One region of the Candidatus Chlorohelix sp. genome, then DNA from elsewhere that is predicted to be linked to it. Evidence: riboswitches for the same ligand, from Rfam matches in the RefSeq annotation. Region 1 holds a riboswitch; the other holds the start of a gene.
The links. A riboswitch is a leader RNA that binds a small molecule or an ion and turns the genes downstream of it on or off. The one in region 1 is predicted to bind cobalamin.

Region 1 (6,735 bases):
TTCCACTCGTTCCGGGTACAGATGCAGAAGCGAAAACTGCGGCAGAAGCGAAAAGTATTTCAGACGAAATTGGTTATCCTGTATTAATTAAAGCCGCTGCGGGCGGTGGCGGCAAAGGCATGCGCGTAGTGCGTAGCTCGGATGAAATCGAGTCGGCATTCGGCGCTGCCACCCGCGAAGCCGCTAATTCCTTTGGGTACGGTGGCGTTTACATCGAAAAATTGTTGGAAAACGTCAAACACGTTGAAATCCAAATAATAGCAGATGTTTTTGGAAATGCTATTTATCTTGGAGAGCGTGAGTGTAGCATGCAGCGCCGCCATCAAAAAATGCTGGAAGAAGCTCCCTCAATGGCGCTTGACGATGATTTACGCAAACGTATGGGCGAAGTGGCAGTAGCCGCTGCGAAAAAAGCGAACTATGTCAATGCTGGTACGATTGAATTCCTCGTTACCAACGACAAAAAATTCTACTTTATGGAAATGAATACTCGCCTTCAGGTTGAGCATCCTGTTACCGAGCTAATCACTGGGGTTGATATTGTTACCGAACAATTGAAAATAGCATCAGGCTTACCCCTCAGTTACAAGCAAGAAGACATTATTCTTAAAGGCTGGTCTATCGAATGCCGAATCACTGCGGAAGACCCCTTTAATAACTTCCTGCCATCCATTGGTATAATTGAGCGCAACGTGTCACCCAATGGACCGGGCGTGAGGCTTGATAGCGCCGTTTTCGATGGCTATGAAGTATCACTCTATTACGACCCAATGATTTCAAAATTAATAACCTACGGTAATAATCGTTTGCAAGCAATTGAGCGGATGCAACGGGCGTTGCGCGAATATCGTCTGTATGGTATCAAAACCACCATACCTTTCCATCAACAATTGCTGGCTTCCGAAGCTTTCTTGAGTGGGGAATTTTATACCACTTCATTGGAAACCAACCCGGCGCTAAAACCTGATCCGCAATATCGTCCGATTGAACCTGTTCTAGCGGCGATTGCCGGAGCCTTGATAGAAGAAACCGTGCAAAACGAAGAGCGGCAGGGTAAAGGTGTCGCACATTCAATTGTAAACGGCAATGTTGATAAGTCTGGATGGAAAGAAGTAGCGCGGCGCGAAGTGCTGCGGCGCGGTTAACTATAAGCGGTATTTGAACTTCTAGTCAGGAAAAAGCATATGATATATTATTGCAAAGCAGGCGATCAGGAATTCAGGCTTGAAGTAATTACCGACTCCACCGGGAATACTACTGTAAAATTACCGGATGGGCGAGAGTGGGCGGTTGATTTTACCCGTGTAATTGGAAACAAACACTATTCGATGCTGGTAGATAATAAATCGCACGTAGTTTATATGAACACCCGCGAAGGTACGGATTATCAAGTATCAATAGATGGGCAGCCTTATTCTATAAGCGTTGAGACCGAGCGTCAGCATCGTTTCGCAAGCCTGACGCAAGCATCAGCAATAGAATCAGGTGAAATCAAAATTAAAGCGCCAATGCCCGGTCTAGTTACTATAGTAGGTGTAAAACCGGGAGACCAGGTGGAACAAGGACAACGATTAATAGTGCTTGAAGCCATGAAAATGGAAAATGAATTGAAAGCGCCTCGTCAAGGCGTTATCAAAGAAATTCTAGTTAGCGCAGGGCAGACTGTCGAACAAAACAAAGCCCTGCTTATCCTAGAATAACTATTTTTAAGAAACTTATTGACTCCGCAGGGCTAACACCTGCATTTTTTCGATAAATAGGCTGGGTCAAAAGTTAACCTTGGTAGGAGCATACAGATGTCCGCCTCTAACGAAATTACCAGTAAAAAAGAACAATGGGAAGAACAAGCGGTAAAACCGGTCTTGAAGAAATCTCCCGAACGCAAAGGAAATTTCCAGACTAACAGTGGCTTAGCCTTAAAACGACTTTATACTTCTGAAGACCTGCAAAAGCAGGATTACGAGAAAGAACTAGGTTATCCGGGGCAATATCCTTTCACTCGTGGAGTGCAACCAACCATGTATCGCGGCAGGTTCTGGACAATGCGCCAGTACGCCGGGTTCGGAAGCGCGGAAGAATCCAACAAACGTTATCATTACCTGTTAGGTCAGGGGCAAACTGGTCTCTCAGTAGCGTTTGATTTGCCTACCCAAATGGGCTACGATGCGGACCACCCAATGTCGGACGGTGAAGTGGGAAAAGTCGGGGTGAGTATCTGCTCACTGGATGATATGGAAGTTTTGCTAAACGGCTTGCCGCTCGACAAAATTACCACCTCAATGACCATTAACTCTACCGCATCGGTGTTGTTGGCGCTCTATATCGCCGTAGCCAAAAAGAACGGAGTACCGCTTAATAAAATTGGCGGCACAGTCCAAAACGACATCCTCAAAGAGTACGTGGCACGCGGCACTTATATCTATCCATCTCGCCCAAGCATGCGCCTGATTACCGATATGATTGCCTTCTGCACCAACGAAGTACCGAACTGGAATACCATCAGTATCAGCGGTTATCATATTCGTGAAGCCGGAAGCACCGCTGTACAGGAAGTAGCTTTTACCATTGCTAATGGCATTGCCTATGTGGAAGCGGCGATTGCCAGCGGGCAGGATGTTGATAAATTTGCTTCACGCCTTAGCTTCTTCTTCAACGCCCATAACGAATTTTTTGAAGAAGTAGCTAAATTTCGCGCTGCCCGGCGGCTATGGGCGAAAATTATGCGTAACCGCTTCAAGGCACAGAACCCTCAGAGTTGGATGCTTCGTTTCCACACCCAAACTGCCGGTTCTATGCTAACCGCACAACAACCTGAAAACAATATTGTACGGGTTACGCTTCAAGCATTGGCATCTGTACTCGGTGGAACTCAATCCCTACACACCAACAGTATGGATGAGGCGTTGGCGCTACCTACCGAAAAAGCAGTTCGTATAGCCCTACGCACTCAGCAAATTCTGGCTTATGAAAGTGGCGTTGCCGACACGATTGACCCGTTGGCGGGTAGCTATATGGTTGAGGCGCTTACGGACGAAATTGAGCAAAAAGCTCAGGAATATCTCGATAAAATTGATGAGATGGGCGGTACTCTCAAGGCACTAGATCGGGGCTTCTTCCATCACGAAATAGAGGATGCAGCCTATCGGTGGCAGGAAGAAGTAGAAACCGGACAACGTATAATTGTGGGCGTTAACAAATTTGCGATTGATGAAACCGCCACAGTGGATCGCTTGAAGTTAAATCCGGCTCTACGTGATGAGCAAATTGCACGCCTGAATGCGCTAAAAGCCCGCCGTAATAGTGAGGTTGCTACAGCCAAGTTGGAAGCCTTGAAAACTGCGGCGGAAGGTACCGATAACCTGATGCCTTATATAATTGATTGCGTTGAAAACCTAATAACACTTGGTGAGATTTGCAATACTTTGCGCGGAGTATTCGGGGTGTATCACCCTTCCTAAATCTTATACGACTCTAACACAATGAGTAGCCCGGTTAAATTCAGCCTATGCTATAATGGCGGACACCGGGCTTTAATATAGCACGAATTATAGTTAAAAAGGAGCGATAAATTACGATGGGCATTCAAATTGCAGTTTTAACCGGCAAACCGGAAGAAAAGAAAAAAGGCGGTGTCGGAATAATGCGACAAGCCGAAACTGAAAAGGAAGAAACGCATCCTGAAATTAGTCTCGCCGAGCTTGTCAGCAGTGTATTGGAGCAAGTTGGCGCAGGAGTAAGCGGCGAAACCGAAGTGGAAATTGAAATTGCCGGAGTAGTGACATTCGCCGATAAAGATGGCAAGATTGGCGCTACCTTTGATATAGGCAATGAAACTCCGGGTAGCCGTGCAATGAAGCTAAAACTGAAAAGCAAAGTAACCCCTAAGTAATAATTCGATGGCGGCAGGCGTATTCCTGCCGTTTTTTTTTGCCCACTTTCGATGTCGCAGCCACAGCTTATTCTTGCGCTTTATTTAGAATTTTCTGTACTAGACAAAAAAATGGTAATATGGGGTATGGTAAAGCAATCTATAGACACATCGCACATGAAAAGCTCCCCTCCATCAGAGCAATTATTTCCTGTTGAAAGGGAATATGTCCGTTGTGTTAACGCCTTAAACCGCTCCGGTATTCTCACGCTTCTTCCAAATTCCCAAAATCTTGGGGCGCTTGGAATTGATGGAAAAGAGTATCCCATTCCAACCCAAGAGCAGGTTATAGAACTATTTGCTCAAAATAGAGAACTTGTATCCAGAAAAGTTCCACAAGGGTTTGATAATTTAGAATTAACACCCCTAGCAATGCCAACAGCCCTTCTTATTGACCGACTAAAAGCAGCTATTCTTAAACATGCGAGGGAAATTTATCAAACCAGACTTTCTCCATCTGACCCTTTAGTAGCTGTTCGCGTCAATAAAGAAAAACATGTGTGGGTATGGGAAACCTTAAAACAAGCTCTAGACACAGACGAACTTGTATATTTTCCGCAAGCCTATTCAAGCACCCATAAGGGACTGACCAAATTAGAAGTAGTAAATAATGGGCAGATTTGCGCGGTTGCAGGTTGGTCTGTGGGATTAGTTGAAAGTTCCCCCATTATGCCGCAACAAGGTCTAGGAAAGACAATAGGAGGCAGAAAACAATTAGAAGTAGGTTGTTCTCCTAATGAATACTTGCACACATTACAAGCGCAAGCATATCAGGGGGAAACAGGAAAAACGCTTGAAGATTTTATCACAAAATTTCTTACTCATTTAGAATCCACCAATGAAGTAAGTAATGACGTGAGTGATAATAATGCCTTATGGTGTCTTGGGCAATATCTAAAGATACCATATGCAGACTGTGTACCTGCCGGACGCTGGATTAGAAGTGTTGGACGAACTCGCCTAGATTTGCACCGTTCAAATAATAAAAAATGTACCAAGTTTGTGGGTGGTTCCACCACAGTGAGATTGCCAAAGCCTTAATTTCCATCTTTTCCTGCAACTACACTGATATGGTAGTGCAAATTACTTACTATTTTTGGATATACTGTTAGACTTAACCTGATTATATTAAAAAAATAGATTGAGGGACTCTTTTTGCGCTAATTTATTCGATATTAGCAAAGAGTACACAGGGAAAGATCGGTGCAACTCCGACGCAGTCCCGCTGCTGTAAGAGGTATTAATTGCCTCAAGCCAGAACGCCTGCCCTCAAGAGACCGTGTTGACCTTCGCGAGAAAGGGCACGTCAGTAAGAAATTGGCTCAAATTAGCTCAATCCCCACCTCAGAATTTTATAGCAATACTTCCACCCACTTTAAAATACAAGGGGATGATTTGTTGTTGATTTTGGATTGTGCTTTAAGCATTTCCTACTCTCGTACTCCTCTTGTAAGGTATCAATAATTTATGATAGCATACCTGAAATGAGAGGAAACTGAACAATGGAAGAGAGCTTGAAACGGGAAATTGAAGCAACTTTAGCCGCTATTAAGCCTATGGATAAAGAGGCAATGGCGGCAGTACGCGCTAGACAAGAACGCCTAACCAAACCCTCCGGCAGTCTTGGAAGACTCGAAGAAATTACTGTAAAACTCGCCGGTATCACCGGAAACCCGCACCCCAAAGTTGATAGGAAGTGCATTGTATTAATGGCTGGCGACCATGGCGTGGTAAGTGAAGGCGTAAGCGCGTATCCTTCTGAAGTCACCCCTCAAATGGTGTTTAATTTCCTACGGGGCGGCGCTGCGATTAATGTGCTGGCGCGTCAGGTTGGGGCGAGAGTAGTAGTAGCAGATTTAGGGGTAGCCACCGATTTACCGGAGCATCCCGGCTTATTAAATCGAAAAATTGGCTATGGCACTCGTAATATGATGACTGGTCAGGCTATGACTAGGCTCGAAGCCTTAAAAGCGGTACTTGCCGGAATTGAAATAGCCCGTCAAGAAGCGGAGAAAGGGCTTGATGTGGTTGGAACCGGCGATATGGGTATCGGTAATACAACACCAAGCAGCGCCATTGTAGCTACGTTTACCGGACTTCCCGTAGGCATGGTTACAGGACGCGGTACCGGTTTGGATGATTCCGGTTTATCGCGTAAAATAGGTGTGATCGAACGCTCTATTGAAACCAATAGACCCGATAAATCCGACCCACTGGATGTTTTAGCAAAAGTGGGTGGGTTTGAAATAGCCGGTTTGACCGGATTGATATTTGGGGCAGCAGCGGCACAAATACCTGTAGTTATAGACGGTTTTATTAGTACCGCTGCCGCCTTGATTGCTACCGAATGGTATCCACCGGTAAGTAGCTATCTAATTTCTGCTCATAACTCGGTTGAAATTGGTCACCGGGCAATGCTGGAACATATGGAGTTAAGCCCCTTGTTAAATCTTAACCTGCGTTTGGGTGAAGGTACTGGGGCGGCAATTGCCATGAGCGTGATTGAAGCTGCCACAAGAACACTGGAGGAAATGGCTACCTTTGATGAAGCAGGTGTCTCAGAGTCTGAAAGTAAGTTGGAAATCACTCAATAACAACTAAGTGAAGGAAACCACAAAATGCAAGTTCCTAACAGCAAAGGGAATGAATTAGTTACAGCCCGACCTGTAACATTCTCAGATTTAATACCCACCTCAAGACGGCTCGTATGGGTCAGAGAAGCGAGCCTAATAGTAGGCTTCAGCCTGTTGATAGCCTTAGCAGCACAGGTGCGTTTCTATATACCGCCTATCAGTGAAGTGCCGTTT
Region 2 (6,735 bases), on a different contig from region 1:
CCGGTGCTTCATATGTGCTTTACAGGCAGACCCGGCACCGGGAAAACCACTGTTGCTATGAAAATGGCAAGTATTCTTTATGAGTTGGGTTATATCAGGCGAAATCATGTAGTGGTAGTTACTCGCGATGATTTGGTAGGTCAATACGTTGGACATACAGCGCCCAAAACTAAAGAAGTTCTGAAAAAAGCAATGGGTGGTGTATTATTTATTGATGAGGCTTATTATCTTTATCGCCGGGAAAACGAAAGAGATTACGGTCAGGAAGCCATCGAAGTTTTATTGCAGGTGATGGAAAACCAGCGTGATGATTTGGTAGTTATTATGGCTGGTTACAAAGACCGCATGGATGAGTTTTTCTCTTCAAATCCGGGGGTACGCTCCCGTATAGCTCATCATATTGATTTTCCTGATTACAACCTTGACGAATTGATGCAAATCTCTGATTTAATGCTCAAGCAGCAAATGTATTACCTTGATACTGCGTCAATTGAGCCTTATCAGAAGTTGGTTGCATCTCAGATGGAACACGAACATTTTTCTAATGCTCGCACAATCCGAAACTTGCTCGATTTGCTAAAACTTCGACATGCTAACCGTCTTTTCAATGCAAACAAGCCGGTAACCAAAGACGATCTGGCGCGGCTGGATTTGCCGGATATACCGGACGAGACTTTAATCGAAACAGGCTCGGACAATTAATTTGTTCCCCTAAATCCTTACTCAACTCGTTAAAGAAGTATCTGCTTAAATGATGCAGGTTCGGGCAATTGATTTGTCCCGAGCCTGTTTTTCTTTCTGGAGACAGATGAGGTTTGGTAGTGTCTGAAGCCGAATCCTAAAGACTAATTGGAGTTGCTGCGACCAAAGCAATGAAGGGTTCTGGTGGCACTTGTATATTTATTCCGCGTTGTCCACCACTGACATAAATATATTCCATAATCAAGGCAATTTCATCAATGTAAACTTTCCAGCCTTTTTGCATCAACGCCAGTGGCGAGATTCCACCGATTAGCAGACCTGTAAGGCTTTCCGCTTCTTTTTTAGTAGCCATCCGTACTTTTTTCTCGCCGATTGCCAGACCCAACTTTTTCAAGTTAAGCTCTTGGATAGAAGGTATCAAGACTAGAACTGGCTTGCCCTTACCGCTTTCAGGTAATACTACCAGCGTTTTGAAGACCGTTTCGGGCGCAGCCCCGATAATTTCTGCCACCTCTTCGGCGGTATGGAAATCGGCGGAATAGGTAAAAACCTCGTAGAGAATATTAGCCGCTTCGAGAATACGAGTAGCATTATTTTTAACGGCGCTTTTTGCCATAGATAGACCCGGTTTTACCACAAAAGCTTGAGCAGTTTTTCTAATTGATCCGGCGGTAATAGCGGGAATGGACCAGAAGTTGCGGCTATTTCTTCCAGATTCATTTCAGTTAAACCTACATCCTTCAGATGCTGCGGTAATCCCAAATCCTGTACTAGCTTGTACACTGCTTCTGCGGCTGCTTTTGCCAGACCAAATTCATCATTAATTCCAGAACGTTCCAGTTCAAGTACCCGTGCTATTCTTGCCAGCGCGGGGGAATGTTTCTCAACCATAAGGTGCATTACCGGAGCAAGCGTTATGCACGAAGTTATACCGTGTGGCACATCAAAGCTCGCCCCGATACGCCTTCCCAAGTTATGGCTCAGACCCATTGCCGCGCTCATCGAATTAAAGAAGCTCATCCAAGCGGCAATCTGTAATTCGCCGCGGGCAGTTGTATCTTTAGGATTAGCTTTACATGCCGGTAGATAGGCGAAAAGTTTGCGGATTGCCTCAAGCGCAAGCGCATCATTGATGGGGTGTGCGCCGGGCGCATATAGAGTCTCAACCGCATGGTCGAGCGCTCTGATTCCGGTGGAAAGCCACAAAACCAGCGGCGTTGAGAGCGTTAGCTCAGGGTCAAGAATTACAGTATGTGGCACAGCCCTAGGATTAACGAAACCCGTTTTCATCTTGAGGGCTTCGTCCGTAACGCCTACAATATGCGTAAACTCGGCAGCAGAAAGGGTGGTCGGTATTGCCACATGCGGGGGCATCTTGCCATGTTCTTTAAAAAGCTCAAGCGCAATAGCTTTAGTACCATCTATCGGGCTACCGCCCCCTACGCTCACCAGTGTATCAATTTCATTGTGCCGGGCGATTGCCAGAGCGCGTTCCAAATCGCTTTTTGGCGTATGCTGCCGAATTTCCGAAAATGTAGCAATATGATATTCGCCAAGATATGCTTCAATCTTCTTGATTACATCGGTTTGGGTAGCCAGTGTTTGCCCCGTGACAACCAATACACGCTTTCCGCCAAGCCGTATAACTTCTTCTGACAAGCGGTGTGCGCTACCTGCCCCAAAGATAACATGCTCCATCGGCAGATAGTAAAAATCTCCTTTAAGTTCGCTCATTTTCACCTCTTTGCCCTAAGTGCGAAATACAATTTCGAGTTAAACTAGAATTATAGTTCCTTATCTTCCTTTGATTTAGTGGGAATGCTATTTGATTTTTTACCGTCTTGTCCTTTGTGTTCGACTGGTCTTAATACTCGTAGTGTGAACCAGCCCATAAAAGCAACGACAGTCGCTATGACTAACATTCCCACGCCCGCCAACATGCCAACTGAAGCAGTTACCCAGATGCTGGCAGCGGTGGTTAATCCTCCTACCTTGCTTTCATCCCGGCTTTCATTCCGCCAGATAGTTCCTGCGCCCAGAAAACCAATTCCCGTGATAATTTGGGCGGCTACACGGGCAGGGTCACGCACAGTCCCAAGATTATCGAAACCGTATATTGATACTAACATGAAGGCGGTTGAACCAAGACCCACCAAGATGTGGGTACGTAATCCGGCAGGAACATGGGTTTGTTCACGTTCCCAACCTATAAAAGCGGATAGCAGATATGCTATAACCAGCCTGATGGTCATTTGAATTTCAGGGGGGAATCCTTCGAGGGATTTTAAATCCATCCTGCGCCTCTTCCTCAAAAATCAGGAAATTTGTAATACGTGCTGTTATTTTAACATGCTAACAAAATAATAGAAGTTGTTCCGCGATAATTTTACATAAATGCAATACGAGAAGATTTAGCGGGCGCAAAACTCGCTTAATAGCAAATCTAATTGGGCGGATAGGTCGGCGCGACCCTTTTTATCGGCATAATCCAACTCGGTCAAGCGATTATAGAGGGCATCGAGGTGTGCAGGGGTAAAATTGCGGCTCAATTCGAGGGCAATTTTTGCTCTGTAGGGGTGCATTTTTAGATGGGTAGCAAGTTCGGCTGCGCTTCGGCGCTGCGTTCCCATTTCACGGGCTTGTACCAATTCAAATACTTGCTTACAAATACTACTGAAAACATATCTTGTGAAATCAACCCGCGGCAAGGTAGTTTCGCTCCGCATTCGGTTCAACTGGGTGAGCGCATCCTTCAGATTCTTCTTTCCTAACGCTTCGGTGAGCTTGTAAACCGGAGTATCAGTCGTAGCCACGCTCAGTTTTTCTATCATTTCGGCGGTGACAGTTTGGCTTTCTCCGGCGTAAGCTGCCAGTTTCTGAAGTTCGTTGTCAATTCGACAAAGGTCGTTACCCATATATTGCGCGAGCAAAGTTACCGCAGCCGGATGTATTTTTATTTTGTCCGCTTTGGCATGTTCGTTAATCCATTTTTCCAGATTTAATCCGATAGGCGGCATGCACTCTACAGGTGTTACCAGTTTCTCAATCTCTTTGAAAATCTCATCGGTCTTACCGATTTTCCTTTCGACTATCACCAGCACGGTAGTTTCGGGCATATTTCCCAAAAAATTGACGAACCGTTCTTTTGGTGTTAACGCAGTGTTGGCAACTTGCTCTGATTTTTTTTTGCCCCGTGAGGTTGGTTTTGGCACTTTTGGTTCGCTACTTTTGCCGAATTTGGCAAGTAAATCAGATACCACAACCAAGCGTTTTTCGCTCATAAAAGGGTAAGATTCGGCAGTATTTATCAACTCATCCAGATTAAAGCTATTGTGGGAGGCATCAAAGCGGGAGAAACTAAAATCCCATGCTTCTAATGGCAAGGTTTCTTTGCGGAGTGTATCAATTTTTTTCTGAAGGCTGAAAGTATCTTCGCCGTAGAATAAATATATCATAGTTAAATGGGGAAAATTAATGCCCTACTGGAACGTGTGCCTCATGTTTCCGACCCCTGCTTTTGCAAGGTGGGTGTCTATTACTGGTTTTCAGCCTAACGCGCCCAAGTTTATCCAACTAGCGCAGACATACAGCCTGTAAAATCGACTCCCTAAATCGTTGATGTTGAAGTTGAAACATTACTGGCATCACGTATTCAATAGGGCTATAAGTATTATAGCGCCTTGAAAATGGCTTTGCAATCATTATAAAATAGGAATTTGCAATACCACTGGAAATAGGGCAAAATCTGTCGGTAGAGGTTTGATATTGATGAACGGGAAACAATTATTTTCAATTTTCAGCTTGACTATGGGTGGCGCAGCTTTACTTTACTTGCCCGCGCTTGTTCTTGCTCAAACGCTAGTTGAAAGCCTTCCTGCTAAAGAGGGGCGCAGTTACCCGCCAGAAGTAGGGTTTTTACCCTTTACCTCTATATATTGGGGCGCGGTGGTCGCAATTCTAAGTTTGCACAGGTTACGAAGCACAAAAGGTTTTGGCAGAATACGAATGTCAGCAATTTATGTTGCTTTGGGCGCATTAGGTGAGAGTTTATTGCTTACCGTGTTGGCGCGTGGGTGGGAAGGCTTTTTGCTATGGTTTAGCCCTGAATTCTGGGCGTTGGCATTGGCGTTAGTATGTATGGGAATAGTCAGCGGCGCAGTGTGGGGTGTCTTGCAATTTCCGTTTGACAGCGCCAAAGCCCGGTGATATTATTAGTCAAGTTTTCTGAACGCTCATTTAAAATTGCATATAGATACAATTAGGGAATATCTTCTCGCCTTTTAAGTAAAAGGGGCGCGGTGCAAATCCGCCAAGCAGAAGATTGACACAGGGAAAGTCCGGTGAAATTCCGGCGCAGTCCCGCTACTGTAAATCGGTTCATACCGAAAGCCAGAATGCCTGTCCTTAATCGTGCCGTTGCGAACGCCTTCGAGAGAGAGGACGCACGGGTGATATTTCTATTTATTATTATAGAAGTAAACTCAGAATCATTCTTCAAGCCCCGCGCAACATTTGCAGGGCTTTTTTAATTCCGGCAAGTGTTGTTGCTAGGCAGCATCTCCTCTTTTTTCAGGGCAATGAGTTCTGGATGTTTGAACCGGGCGTGTAATACGCCAAGAGCTAGAAAGAGGAAGAGACTTGAAAAAATCCCATTTGCCCCGCTGGTTTGGCACTGTTTTGTTACTTCTATCGGTGTTATTCGCCGCCTGCGGGGACAATACCGCGATTCCTGTTACTGCCACTACCAAAGTTGTAACCACAAACTCTGTGACCACCGCTGCTGCTACTGCTGCAATCTTTCCGCTGGAGTTGAAAGACGATGCCGGACGTACCGTTAAGCTTGCTAAAGCTGCCACGAAAATAGTTTCACTTGCGCCTAGCAGCACCGAAATACTATATGCGTTGGGATTGGGTGATAGCGTGGTTGGTGTTGACCAGTTTTCCAACTTCCCGCCCGAAGCCTCTAAAAAGGAGCAGGTCGGTAGCTTTTCCGATATTAATCTTGAGAAAGTTATCAGCCTTAGCCCCGATTTGGTTTTTGCTACTAGCCTTCATCTTAAAACAGTAGTGCCGACTCTTGAGCAACGAAACATTAATGTGGTGGTATTTGCTCCAAAGGATTTGTTAGGCGTGGTGGATAATATCAAGCTTGTGGGTAAAGCTGCCGGAGTGCCGGAAAAGGGCGCGGCTGAGGCAAAGAATTTCCAGAATCGCCTTGATACTGTAGCTGCCAAAGTCAAAAATGCCAGCAAAAAGGCAAGCGTTTTCTTTGACCTTGGAGACCTTTATACGGTTGCATCCGGCTCATTCCTGAACGATATGATTGAAAAAGCGGGTGGGCTAAATATTGCGCCAGCCGGGACTAACCCATATCCTCAATTGACAAATGAAGCCATAATTGCTGCCGACCCACAGGTTATTATTCTTAGTTCTGGCGATGGCGGATTCGTGAAAGATGATGCTGCTGCAATTAGCGCTGTTTCCGCTCGCGCCGGATGGGATAAACTTACGGCGGTAAAAAACAAGAATATTCGGACTGTAATCGCCGACCTTACCAACCGCCCCGGTCCTCGCGCTGCTGAGGGTGTGGAACAGATTGCGCTTGCCCTTTATCCAGACCTTTTCAAATAACTATTAACTCATAGCATTTACCTAACCGCCATTGGAGTATTTGTCTTACTTACTCTAGTGGCGGTCTCATTTTAAAAGCAAACTGTTCAGAATTGGCTATGCTATAATGAGGATGTTCATATAAAAACTTGAAAGGATTCAGCGTGCTAATAGGGGCGCATATGTCGGTGGCGGGCGGTCTGCACCTTGCCTTTGAAAGAGCGGCAAAAGTTGGTTGCAGCGCCATGCAGATTTTCACCAGAAATGAACGACAATGGCAATCCCGCCCTTTGAATGAGGCGGAGGTTGAATTGTGGCAAAAAGCTCGCAGTACCAGTCAGGTTGGGACGATTTTAAGCCATGATAGCTATCTGATTAACCTTGCATCCCCACAGGAAGAAGGCTGGGAAAAATCGCTGAATG

Region 2: another riboswitch for cobalamin. It lies ahead of WCK19_RS11530 (ABC transporter substrate-binding protein); the one in region 1 lies ahead of cobT (nicotinate-nucleotide--dimethylbenzimidazole phosphoribosyltransferase).

The regions. Positions count from the first base shown of each region.
Region 1 covers NZ_JBAXHI010000007.1:106,947-113,681, reverse strand. Annotated here, with positions in the region: gene accC (acetyl-CoA carboxylase biotin carboxylase subunit) at 1-1,145, shown strand, start outside; gene WCK19_RS05455 (acetyl-CoA carboxylase biotin carboxyl carrier protein subunit) at 1,185-1,700, shown strand; gene WCK19_RS05450 (methylmalonyl-CoA mutase family protein) at 1,797-3,458, shown strand; gene WCK19_RS05445 (hypothetical protein) at 3,575-3,889, shown strand; gene WCK19_RS05440 (hypothetical protein) at 4,016-4,969, shown strand; cobalamin riboswitch at 5,057-5,214, shown strand; gene cobT (nicotinate-nucleotide--dimethylbenzimidazole phosphoribosyltransferase) at 5,431-6,522, shown strand; gene WCK19_RS05430 (biotin transporter BioY) at 6,547-6,735, shown strand, end outside.
Region 2 covers NZ_JBAXHI010000023.1:34,796-41,530, reverse strand. Annotated here, with positions in the region: gene WCK19_RS11560 (AAA family ATPase) at 1-702, shown strand, start outside; gene WCK19_RS11555 (YbaK/EbsC family protein) at 839-1,318, opposite strand; gene WCK19_RS11550 (iron-containing alcohol dehydrogenase) at 1,333-2,436, opposite strand; gene WCK19_RS11545 (MgtC/SapB family protein) at 2,487-2,996, opposite strand; gene holA (DNA polymerase III subunit delta) at 3,114-4,157, opposite strand; gene WCK19_RS11535 (hypothetical protein) at 4,471-4,908, shown strand; cobalamin riboswitch at 4,982-5,123, shown strand; gene WCK19_RS11530 (ABC transporter substrate-binding protein) at 5,341-6,333, shown strand; gene WCK19_RS11525 (deoxyribonuclease IV) at 6,462-6,735, shown strand, end outside.